DNA from 3 places in the Clostridium sp. LY3-2 genome. Region 2 is predicted to be linked to each of the others. Evidence: a T-box and tRNA genes for the amino acid it is inferred to sense, from the RefSeq annotation. Region 2 holds a T-box; the other regions hold tRNA genes.
What was found. The T-box of region 2 lies ahead of argS (arginine--tRNA ligase). A T-box ahead of a tRNA ligase gene usually reads a tRNA of that ligase, here a tRNA-Arg.
Positions count from the first base shown of each region.

Region 1: it encodes a tRNA-Arg, which carries the amino acid that the T-box ahead of argS (arginine--tRNA ligase) is inferred to sense. The anticodon was not compared.
Region 3: it encodes a tRNA-Arg, which carries the amino acid that the T-box ahead of argS (arginine--tRNA ligase) is inferred to sense. The anticodon was not compared.

Region 1 is NZ_JAMDLQ010000048.1:31,812-36,109, reverse strand. It holds gene M4I33_RS14425 (cation-translocating P-type ATPase) at 1-2,077, shown strand, start outside; tRNA gene M4I33_RS14420 (tRNA-Arg) at 2,213-2,287, shown strand; gene M4I33_RS14415 (hypothetical protein) at 2,348-2,788, shown strand; gene M4I33_RS14410 (PepSY domain-containing protein) at 2,866-3,468, shown strand; gene M4I33_RS14405 (MFS transporter) at 3,491-4,298, opposite strand, start outside.
Region 2 is NZ_JAMDLQ010000029.1:14,727-19,024, reverse strand. It holds gene argS (arginine--tRNA ligase) at 53-1,747, opposite strand; T-box leader at 1,804-2,030, opposite strand; gene M4I33_RS09805 (Ppx/GppA phosphatase family protein) at 2,225-3,736, shown strand; gene M4I33_RS09800 (site-2 protease family protein) at 3,773-4,298, opposite strand, start outside.
Region 3 is NZ_JAMDLQ010000025.1:19,350-23,647, reverse strand. It holds gene M4I33_RS08425 (CDP-glycerol glycerophosphotransferase family protein) at 1-186, opposite strand, end outside; gene M4I33_RS08420 (ABC transporter ATP-binding protein) at 198-1,376, opposite strand; gene M4I33_RS08415 (ABC transporter permease) at 1,401-2,213, opposite strand; tRNA gene M4I33_RS08410 (tRNA-Arg) at 2,417-2,491, opposite strand; gene M4I33_RS08405 (sensor histidine kinase KdpD) at 2,548-3,405, opposite strand; gene M4I33_RS08400 (DegV family protein) at 3,588-4,298, shown strand, end outside.

The sequences.
Region 1 (4,298 bases), on a different contig from region 2:
AATAGAAAGTTTATCAGTTATAAGTGAAGCTCATTGCAGAGTAATGAGAGATGGAAAAATCAAAAAGATTGGCGTAGAAGAAATCGTTAAAGACGATGTAGTATATTTAACTACGGGAGATCAAATCTTAGCTGATGGATACTTAGAGTTTGGAAACGAAATAGAAATTGATGAATCTATGCTTACAGGAGAAGCTGATCCGATACATAAAACAAAGGATTCGAAGATGTTATCAGGAAGTTTTGTAGTAGCCGGTGATGGATATATGAAAGTTAAAGAAGTAGGTTCTAATACATATTCTTCAAAACTTGCAGATGAAGCTAGAAAATTTAAGATAGCAAATTCAGAATTACAAAATTCATTAAATAAAATATTAAAAATACTATTATTTTTAATAATACCTATAGGTGCATTACTTGCAACAACTCAACTTTATTTTATAAAAGCAAGTTGGCAAGAAGCAGTTTTAGGAACAGTTTCAGGTATTATAGGAATGGTACCAGAAGGTTTAGTATTACTTACAAGTGCAACATTTATAGTAGCAATAATAAAGCTTTCACAATACGATACGTTAGTTCAAGAGCTTTCAGCTACAGAAGTGCTTGCAAGAGTAGATGTTCTTTGTGTTGATAAAACAGGAACAGTTACAGAAGGAAGATTAAATTTACACGAAACAAAATTAGTTTCAGATAAATTTACTAAAGATGATATAGATAAAGTTTTAGCTAGTATATCTCATAACCTTCCTAGTAAAAACCCTACTCAACAAGCTATATTAGACAAATACAAAGAAGATTCAAATTTAGATATAATAGAAAAAATGCCTTTCTCATCAAAGAGAAAATGGGGAGGTATAATAGTAAAAGGTATGGGAGCTTGGATTTTAGGAGCACCAGAAATTGTACTTGAAAATAGATACGATGAAATAAAAGAAGTAGTAGAAGAAGAGGCTAGAAAAGGAAGAAGAGTTTTAGCTTTAGTAAAATCAAAAATGACTTCATTTAAAGGTGATGCACTTTTAGATACAGAAAAAGCTGCGATAGTAGTAATTGAAGATATAATAAGAGCGGACGCACCTGAAACTTTAAAATTCTTTAGAGAAGAGGGAGTGGATGTAAAAGTTATTTCAGGAGATAACCCTGTAACTGTAGCATCTGTTGCAAAGAGAGCTGGAGTTCATGGCGCTGAAAACTATGTAGATGCAAGAGAACTTCCAAGCGACGTAGAAGAATTAAGAAAAGAAGTTGATAAATACTCAATTTTCGGAAGAGTTACACCTCATCAGAAGAAAGCTTTAGTAAAAGCACTTCAAGCAAATGGTCACACAGTAGCTATGACAGGTGATGGAGTAAACGACGTACTAGCTTTAAAAGAAGCTGATTGCGGAATAGCTATGGCAAACGGATCAGATGCAACTAAAGCAGTAGCTCAATTAGTTTTAATGAAATCTAACTTTAATGCACTTCCTAAAGTAGTTGCAGAAGGAAGACAACAAATAAACAACTTAGAGAGAGTAGCACAATTATTCTTATCTAAAACAACTTACTCAATAATACTTGCAGTAGTATTCTCAGTATTGTTAATGCCATTCCCTATAGAGCCGATTCAATTATCTCTTATAGGAAGTTGCGCTATAGGAATACCAGCTATGTTCTTAGCTTTATTACCAAATAAAAATAGAGTTAAAAAAGGATTCTTAGGAAGAATTCTTACAGCTAGTTTACCAAACGGAATACTTATAGCAACCTTTGTTTCTTTAGGGTTTATAATACCTTACAAACACGGAGTACCGATAGAACAATGCAGAACTTTAGCAGTTCTTATGTTAGCTGGGGTAAGTATGATAATTTTATTTAAAGTTGCATTACCACTTACACCATTTAAAATATTCTTAGTATTTTCTATGATAGGTATAGTAGCTTTAGCATTTGTTATTCCTATAGGACGTGAAATATTTAGTTTAACAACTTTAACTAAAACACAGTGGCTATTATCAGGTGCAGCAATAGCAGCATCAGCACCACTTTTAGCAACTATAGTAAGTATAGTTAGAGTTAAGAAAAACGTAGAACAATAGGATTTTAAATTATATTAAAGCAGTTATAAAACTAAAGATTAGTTTTATAACTGCTTTTGTTTTGTAAAAAAATAGGATAAATTATAGAGAATTATTTGACAGTAGAGTAAATAAGTAATAAAATTTAAAAGGTAAGCTCCCATAGTTTAATGGATAGAACAATCCCCTCCTAAGGGATAGATACAGGTTCGATTCCTGTTGGGAGTGCCACAAACAGAAGGCTTAACTTTATAAAAGTTAAGCCTTTTTGCATATGGAGGAGAAATAATAATGGAAACTAAAGGTTATGGAGAACTAAAGATACTTACAGAAGGTGAAAATAAATTATATTTATTTGAATCAGAAGGATATTGCACAGGGGATTTTGATTCTTTTAAGGAATTTTTAGAAGATAGGGGATATAAAAAATTATCAAAAAAGATTTCAGATATTACAGGAAATGAATTTGTAACTGAAGTTATATCTTCTGAAAGTTCAAAGAGAATGAAAGATTATATGGGAAAAGGTGATTGCGTAAGGGTCACTTCACCTAAAGGGATGACAAGTATTCCTTATAAAGAAAAAGATAATTTTAAGGTTACTGATTATGTTTTTTATCATTTAGATGGGAAAATATATGATGGACCCAATAATTTAGAGTACGATTATAGTGATTTTTCAAAAAGGCTAATTAAAGATAATAAGTTTAACATTTGTATAGAAACTGTTTAAAGAATGGTTATGAATAATTCTAAATTAAAGAGTAAAATTAAATATAAGGATTTAAATTTAATTTAGGTGGTGAACTTATGAAAAACGCAAAAGGTATAATTATCGGGATAATTATAGGTGGAGTTGTATTTAGTGGTATAACTTATATCCTTACTAGAAATCACGATAAAAAACTTTTAATGACAGACGAAGAAATAACTATAGATCAAAATATAAATAATAATCAAAATTCTAATAAAGACAATTCTAAAAATAAAACTATAAGCGGTGAGCGCGCTAAAGAAATTATATTTGAAAAAGTTCCAAAGGGAAATCTTGTAGAGTTTGGGTATGAAGAAGATGAAACTCCCTCATATGACGGAAAAATATTAAAAGAAAATATAGAGTATGAGTTTTCAATCGATGCAAAAACTGGGGAAATAATTCAGTTTGATGAAGACTTTGAACGTGATAAAAATAATAATTCAAATGTAAAAGTGATCTCTGAAGATAAGGCTAAAGATATTATGCTTAAAAAAGTCGGAGGAGGAAAATTTTTAGAATTTAAATTAGATAAACAAAATAAAATTCCTAAATACGAAGGAACCTTATTGAAAGATAATATAGAGTATGATATTAAAATTAACGCACAAACTGGCGAGATTATAGGCTTTGATAAAGAAAAATATGATGGGAAATAAAAAAGTGGCTTTGCCACTTTTTTTAATTTAATTCATCTAAATTTTTATTAAATATTTGAAGCAGGAAAATAATAGATGTAATTACTCCAAATATTAAAAATAATTGCTCTATAGTTATAAATTCTACCACTCCACCTAATATAAATGCTGCTATTGGAGTCACTCCTTGAGTTAAAGATCCTAAAATTGAAGTTAACCTCATTAAATATTCTTTATCTATCTTTGTAGTAATAGCTATTTGAATTGGGATGTTTATAGTTATTAAAGCACCTCCCATAATAAAGCCGCCTAAGGCTAGTAAAACATATATTTCTGGGAAATTAAAATAATGTATAACTGAAAAAAAGCAGTAAACCACTCCTAAAATAAACCCACCTAAAATAAAAATATTTTTCCCACCAAATTTACTTTTAAGCTTTGGAACAAATAAAGCAAAAACAGTCATCGCTATTAAAAGCGGTGTTTCTAATATAGAAATCCCTTCAGGACCTAGTCCTAAGTCAGATACATATGCAGGCGAAAAAGAACTTATAGGAACAAATAAGGCATTTACTATAGCTGCAAAAATACATAAATTTATAAAGAATTTGCTTCCTAAAAGAACCTTGAAACCATCTTTAAAATCAGAAATCCCAGACTTTAAAGTTAATTTTTTAGAGTTTACAAAATCATCTTTATATTTAAGCGAAAATACGATTATTCCACAGATAAAGAAGGTTATAGAATCAATTATTAAAGCTCCTCCTATACCAAATACTGATAAAAGAATAGGGGATATTGCTATCCCTAAAACTTGGCTTGCGTTTGTAAGGGAGGCGTTAAAAGAAAGA
Region 2 (4,298 bases):
AATTTTATACTTCTTTTACGTAAAAAAAAGAAGCCAATTAAGGCTTCTTAAATTACATTTTTTCAACTACCTCTATACCAAGTAATCCTAAACCATTTTTAATAACTTGTAAGCTTGCTTTAACAAGGCTTAATCTTGCTATTTTAAGGTTTTCGTCTTCTAAATTTAATACAGAATGAGCGTTGTAGAACTTATTAAATGCTTTAGCTACTTCTATAACGTATCTTGAAATAACTGAAGGCTCTAATTTTTCTATTGCTTGGTGTATATTCTTTTTGAAGCTTTCAAGAGATTTGATTAATTCAAATTCTTCTTTTGAGTTTAATAGTGAATAATCAGGGTTTTCTAAGTTTATACCATTAGCTTTTTCTAATATACTATTACCTCTAGCGTATGAGTACTGAACGTATGGCCCAGTTTCACCTTCAAATGAAAGAATCTCTTTCCAATCAAATATTATATCTTTTTCTCTTGAGTTTTTAAGGTATGTGAATAAAACTGCACCGTACCCTATCTTTTTAGCAACTTCTTCTTTGTTTTCAAGGTCAGGATTCTTTTCATTTATAACTTCAAGTGTTTTTGAAACTGCTTCACTTAAAAGTTCATCTAAAAGAATAACCTTTCCTTTTCTAGTTGACATTCCTCCGTCTGGGAATTTAACTAATCCAAATCCTACGTGAACACAATCTTTTGCCCACTCTTTACCTGCAAGTTCTAACACTTTAAAGAATTGTTTAAAGTGAAGTGCTTGAGGTGAACCTACTACGTATACACACTTATCAAAATCATAAGTATTTTTTCTGTAGTTAGCTGCAGCTAAATCTCTAGTTGCATAAATAGTAGCACCGTCACCTTTAAGAACTATGCAAGGTGGCATGTTGTATTCGTCAAGCATTACAACTTGAGCTCCATTACTTTCAACTAAAAGGTTCTTTTCTTTTAATTCATCTATTATAACTTGCATTTTATCGTTATAGAATGCTTCTCCAGCTAAAGAATCGAATTTAACGTTAAGTGCATCATATACTCTATCGAATTCTTTTAAGCTTAGAGCTCTAAATCTTTCCCAAAGTGCAGTTGCATCTTTATCTCCGTCTTCTAATTTTTTAAAGTACATTCTTCCTTCATCTACTAATGAAGGATCTTTTTCAGCTTCATCGTGGAATTTAACATAAATTCTTAAAAGTTCAGTTATAGGATCCTTTTCTAAAGCTTCTTCGTCAACCCATCTGTTGTAAGCTGAGATTAGTTTACCAAATTGAGTTCCCCAGTCACCTAAGTGATTTAACCCAACTACTTTATAACCTTCTTCTTCGAATAGTTTATAAAGTGAGTTTCCTATTGAAGTTGAGAATAAATGCCCTACGTGGAAAGGTTTTGCGATGTTTGGTGAAGAATATTCAACGCAAACAGTTTTACCTTCTCCTATTTTTGATTTACCGTAGTCATTACCTTCTTTTAGTATAGTTTCAATAGTTTCTTTAGAAAAAGATGCTTTATCTACAAAAAAGTTAACGTAAGGTCCAAAAGCTTTTACGTTTTCAAAACCTTCTCTATTTATCTTCCCTGCAATCTCTTCTGATATCATATTTGGAGCTTTTCTCATAACCTTTGCTAATTGGAAGCAAGGAAAAGCGTAATCTCCCATTTCTGATTTTGGTGGTATTTCAATTAGTTTTTTAATATCTTCAACGTTTAGTTCAACATTATCTTTAATTCTTTCTGCTATTAGTTCTTTATAATCCATTTTGTATCCTCCTTTAGTCTATCTTAAAATATAAAAAAACCGCCTCTTAATAAAAATTAAGAGACGGAAATATTTCTAAATTATCCGCGGTACCACTCTACTTGCATAAAGTACATGCCACTTTTTTTGGTAACGCAAGAAAATATATCTTGCGGCAATCCCTACTCTTTTCGGGTGCTTCTCAGAAGGCTCTGTTTCAAATAACTTATCTTATAAGGCTTACACCATTTCCTTACTCGCTTTAAGAATAGATCATTTTACTTTTCCTCGTCATAGAATTTATATAATTAGCTATCTTTAAGTTATTATACAAAATAAACTTAACTTATGTCAATAATAATAACAAATTTTAGTGCATTTATTTTGACTAAAAAAAATTCATTTTTATTTAACCTTCATTTTTATCTTTCAAATATATTTTATTAATATTTTGGTGTATAATACACGTAAATGTATTTTTTTATTAAGGAGATAAATATGAATAGAATAGGTATTATTGAGATAGGGGCAAATTCTGTTACCCTAATGCTTAGTGAAGTAGATGATGATGGTTATTTTAGAATTATAGATGAACTTAATACATCTATAAGATTATATTCTGATTTAATGGATGGAGATGAGCTTTCAAGTGAAAAAATGAACTCTGCCTTATCTACATTAAGATCTTTTAAATCAATGTGTGAAATCACAGGAGTTAAAAAAATTATTGCTGTTATGTCAGATTCTATTAGAAAGGTTTCTAATAGTTCTGTTTTAGTAGATTTAATTAAAAACGAACTTTTAATTGATATACAACCTTTAAAAAGTGATAAGGAAATATATTTTTCTTATCTTGGTGTAACTAACAGCTTATATATAAAAAATTCTTTAATTATAGATATAGAAGGAGCCTCAACTCATCTTTTATGGGTTAAAGATGATGAAATTAAAGAAAAGGCTACTTTACCTATAGGTTCTTTAAGCTTAACTAACGAATTTAACTTAAGAGATAGAATAAAGGTATCTGATATAGATTCATGTAAAGAATATATAAAAGAACTTTTAGAATCTTCTCCTTGGCTTAAAGAAAATAAATTTGATTCAGTAGTTGGAATCGGTGGTACTTTTCAAGTTATAAGTAGAGTTGATAGAAAAAGAAAAAGATATCCTTTAGATATAGCTCATAACTATGTTTTTAGCGATATAGACGTTCACGAAATTTATAACATTTTAAAAGTTAAAGATTTAAAACAACGTAAGGCTATAAATGGGTTACCTATAGATAGAGCTGATATTATTGTAGGTGGTTCAATAATTATAGATAGCGTTTTAAAACTAACTAAAACCCAAAGAATAGTAACTTCATTAAACGGTGTTCGTGAAGGTATAATGTATGATTACTTAGCTAAAAACTACAACTACGAAAAAGATATTTTAAATTATTCAATACTTGGAATATCTAAAACTTTAAACATTAATAAAACTCATGCAGGTAATGTTTACTGGCTTTCAAAAACTCTTTATGAAGCTCTTTTACCACTTCATAGATTAACAGATGAAACTTACAGTAAAATACTAAAAACAGCATCATTACTACACGATTGTGGAATTAGTGTAAATTACTACAACCACCACAAACATAGTTTCTATGTTATATTAAATTCACCTATAAATGGTTTAGACCACAAAGAGCTACTTATGAGTGCAGCTGTTGCAGCTTCTCATAGAAATAACGACTACGCACTTCCTCTTCCACCATTTACATCAATTATAAATAAAATTGATTTAACTTCAATAGAATCTTTAGGTGTAATCTTAAAGATTGCTGAAAGCTTAGATAGAAGCTTAGAAGGTGCTGTAAGAAACCTAGAAGTCGTAATAACTGATGACTCTGTAAAACTTTTACTTACTTCAAATCTTGATTTAGAATTAGAGATTCGTCAAGCATCAAGGGCTAAGAGAGCCTTTAAAGAAATATTTAGAAAAGATTTAATAATAGAAAAAGTATAAAAATTAGAGCTTCCCTATTTTAGGGAAGCTCTAATTTTATATCATAAGTAATAATTTTAATATGGTAGATGAAATATTTAAAATTATATTAAAGATAAAGTTTGTTGGAATGCTTATTATTGGTCCTGCAAAGACAATAACTGCAATTAAAATTACAAATTGATATCTATATAATTTTTCTTGTATTTCATAAAACCCTTTGATTTTTAAATCTCTTAAAATACTAAATCCATCAAGTCCAGGTAATGGTAGTAAGTTAAATATTCCAAGGATTATATTTAAGCTTATTGCAGACATAAACATTTTGTTTAAAACTACAAATAACCCTCCTGTAAGTAATCCCTTAAGACCTAATATAAGTAAGATAGGATATATTACTCCAAGTATTAATGCAACTAAGAAGTTTGATAAAGGACCTGCAAGGCTAACCTTTAAGTCATCTTTATAGTAATCTTTAAATGCATTTGGATTAACTTGAACTGGTTTTGCCCAACCTATTCCAAGTACTAAAAAGCAGATTAATCCAAATGGGTCTATATGAGCTCCCGGATTTAAAGTTAAT
Region 3 (4,298 bases), on a different contig from region 2:
GCTTCTAAAAACGTTTTGTGCAGGAATATAATACTTTTTCTCTTTATTTTTTATAATAAGTGATTTTTTAACTCTGTGGTCTAAATTTATAGATTCTCCCTCAACGAAGGCATACCCGCCAAGATACAGTCGACCTGTTTCATCGACCCACTCTAATTCGTCTATATATCCAAGAACTCTTTTCATAATTTACTCTCCTAATTATTAGAAATTAATTCGTGTTCAACATATATTATTCCCTTACCAGAAGTATCTTCTTTTCCTGTAACTTCAAAGCTTCTCTTGTTTGAATATCCTACAAAGAAAATACCTGTACCCTCTCTAAGTTCTCCTGAAAGCATATACTTTCCTGGTAATAAATCAGGCTTTAATCTTATTTTGATAGAATGTTCCCCCAAATCATTTTGAACTAAATATGATTCTTCCATTTTATCACTGCTATATATCTCATTTGTATCTGCATCTCTTATAGTAAATGACCATTTTAATCCTGGCATTTCTTGCTTTATGATGTAATCAAATGAATATTCTATATAATCTTTATATTTAAATTTAGAACCATCTTTAAATTTAAAGTTCTTAACTTCTATAAAGTCTTTCTTATCGATAGCTGTTTTCTTTTCTGTCTTTTTCTTTTTAGTTTCTTTTGCTTTTTCTTCTTTTAAAAATGTTTCGTATTTAGGGAGTATATCACAAGTATCTCCGTAATCTATTAAGTGACCATCTTTAATCCACATACATTTAGTACAAAAAGATGATACTGTATAAAGAGAGTGACTTACGAAAAATATTGTTTTACCAGATTTTCTAAATTCACTCATTTTTCTTAAACATTTTGTTTTAAAAATATCGTCTCCTACAGCTAACGCTTCGTCAACTATTAAAACATCTGGATCGACATTAACAGAAATAGCAAATCCTAATCTTGATTTCATTCCGCTTGAATAAGTTCTAACTGGTTGATATATATAATCACCTATATCAGCAAAGTCTATAATATCTTCGACTTTAGCTTCTATCTCGCTTTTTGTATAACCTAGTATAGCCCCTTTAACAAATATATTTTCATATCCTGTTAATTCGTCATCAAATCCTGAATTTAACTCAAGTATAGCTGAAATCTTACCTTCAATTTCACAGCTACCTGAAGTCGGTGCTACTACACCTGTTATTATTTTTAAAAGAGTAGATTTACCTGCCCCGTTTTTACCTAAAACTCCGACAGCTTCTCCTTTTTCAATATTAACATCTATATTTGTAAGAGCGTCATATTCAATATAGTTTTTTTTATTGAATATTAAATCCATAACTCTCTTAAAAGGTTTTTGATATATTCTATATGTTTTACATATATTATTTAATTTGATAGCGTACATAATTATAATCTCCTTCTATAAACATTATAAAATGTCTGCAAAGTAATCTCTTAATTTACCATGGATAAATATACCGATTACAAATAAAATTATTACAACTGCCCAGAAATAAGCTGTTAAAACTGGACTTTCGAAGAACCACTTTCCATAGAGCATAGATTCTCTAAATCCTTCTATGATATAGAAAAATGGGTTTAATTTTACTATCATTTTTATAGTTCCATGTAAATTTTCGATTGGCCATAAAATTGGACTCACCCAGAATATTAATACGATTATAGAGTTTAATAAAAACTCTAAATCTCTACTTACAACAACTAACGCTGACGTAGTTAAAGATATCGCAACTAATAAAATTCCCGCTGCTACTGCATAATAAATTATTTGAATCCAGTAAATATTCGGAAATATACCATATGCAAAACATACTAAAAATCCTATCCCTACAAACATAAAACTACTAATGAATGCTGACAATACTTTAAAAGTTGGTATTGTAGACACTGGAAAAACCATCTTAGTAACTAAATATTTATTTTTTCTTATTGAACTTGCAGCTGGAACTAAAGTATCTCTTATAAAGAACCAAGGTAGTAGTCCTACTACAAGCCATGCCATATAAGGTACATGCTCTGGACTTTTTCCACCCTTTAATCCAACTTGAATTGTAAACCAATAAGCAAAAACAAATATTAGGTTTTTAATAATAGGCCACGCTATTCCAAGGGCAGTTCCAGAAAACTGCTTCTTAAGATCTTTTTGAGCCATTTGGAATATTTGCTTATAATTGCATATATGCTCACGCCATACTAATTTTAAGCTTTCTAAGAAATTCATAAGTCTTCTCCTTCTAAATTCACCTTCTATTTAATTTTCTAAATAACATAAGGTTATGTATCGTTAACTAGCTAAATTATATCACATTTTAAAGATATCAATTCACCTATTTTAAGTTATACCACAATTTCTATGTGTATTTATTTAAAAACTCTTAACTTTTAAATAAAAAAAATACTTCAAAACAACAGTTTTTAAGTATTTGGTAGAGCGTATAGGAATCGAACCCATAATGTACCGTCCGTAGCGGTAAGTTATATCCATTTAACTAACGCTCCTTATTAGCCTTTAACAGCATAATATTAACATAAATCTAATGTAAGTGCAAATTAAATTAAAGATATATATCGGAAAATTCTATTTCTAACTGTTGAATTTTGTCATCACTGTTCATTTTCTTACTTTCTCTTATATTTACTTCTTTTTTGTTAGGGAATTTTAAAATTATCTCTGTTCCAACGTTAATTACACTAGCTATATCTATTTTACCATTTTGGGCGTAGACTAGCCCCTTTACTAAATCTAATCCTATACCAGAGCCCATCTTACTATCTGAATCTTCTGCTTGTTCGTATCTGTTAAATATTAGTTCTAACTTATCACTACTTATTCCTCTACCTGAATCCTTTATATGAATATTTATATAATCATTTTTAGCAAACACATTAACAAATATACTTGTATTTTCTTTAGAATATTTAATAGAGTTTGAAATTATATTTATAAGAATTCTATCTAATGCGTCCGGATCTATCCCTATAATTACTTCCTCTTTGTTTGTATCAAAAATTATATCTATATTTTTTTGCTTTGCATATTTATCTATTGATATTATTAAGTTTTCTATAAAACTTATAACTTCTATATTTTCTTTATGTATCTTGTAGCAATTATTTGATATTTTAGCTGCGTCTACCATATTATTTGCAAGTTTTAATAACTTATAGCTATTTCTTCTTAATATATCAAGATATTCTACAGTTTTTAAATCTTTTTTTATATTATCTCTACTAAGTAATAGTTGTACCACACTTATAATAATATTTATAGGTGTTCTTAAATCATGAGATAAATTTATTATAAAATTTTCACCATCTTTATTAACTTTAATTATTTCTTCTAATTGTTTTGCAATTTCTTTATCTTCTATTTCGTTAAGGCTATCTAATAATTTATCTATTTCTTCATTCATAGTAACATCCCCTAACTTCTTACTATCTCTAATTTTATCATTTAAAAAGACATGTAACAACCATTTTATGTAATTTAATACTTTTTTTACTTATGTTTATGGTGGTTTTTTTGTTATAATTTACATAATTAAACTAAATAAATTCATATACTAATAGTATTTACTGAAAGGAGGTTTTTAACATGGCTAATTTTTATATACTGACAGATTCATCTTGTGATTTACCAAAGGATTTAATAGAAAAAAACTCAATAGACTATTTAGGACTTATTTGTAATTTTAATAATAAAGATTATATTGAAGACTGTGGCACATCACTTTCTTATTCTGATTTTTATGAAGAAATACGAAAAGGTACTATGCCAACTACTTCTCAGATAAATAGTTTTAGATTTTCAGAAACTTTTTTAGAATATGCAAAATCTGAAAAACCGCTTTTATACGTAAGTTTTTCTTCTAGTTTAAGTGGAACTTATAATAGCGCCTTAATTGCAAAAGAAGAAACTTTAGAACAGTATCCAAATGCTAAAATTGAAATAATAGATAGTAAATCTGCTTCTTTAGGAGTCGGTTTACTAGTAATGGAATCTTGCAAATTAAGAGATTCAGGTTATACTTTAGATGATGCAGTAAAATATTTAAATGATTTTAAATATAAAATTAATCATATATTTACTGTAGATGATTTAAATCACCTTAAAAGAGGTGGAAGAATTTCAAGTGCAGCTGCTACTTTTGGAAGTCTTCTAAACATAAAACCTATTTTAAGAGTTTCTAATGAAGGCAGCTTAGTTAGCTATTCAAAGGTAAAGGGAAGAAAAAAATCTATTAAAACTCTTTTCGAAGAGATTAAAAATAGAATTGTAGACCCTCAAAATCAAACTATATATATT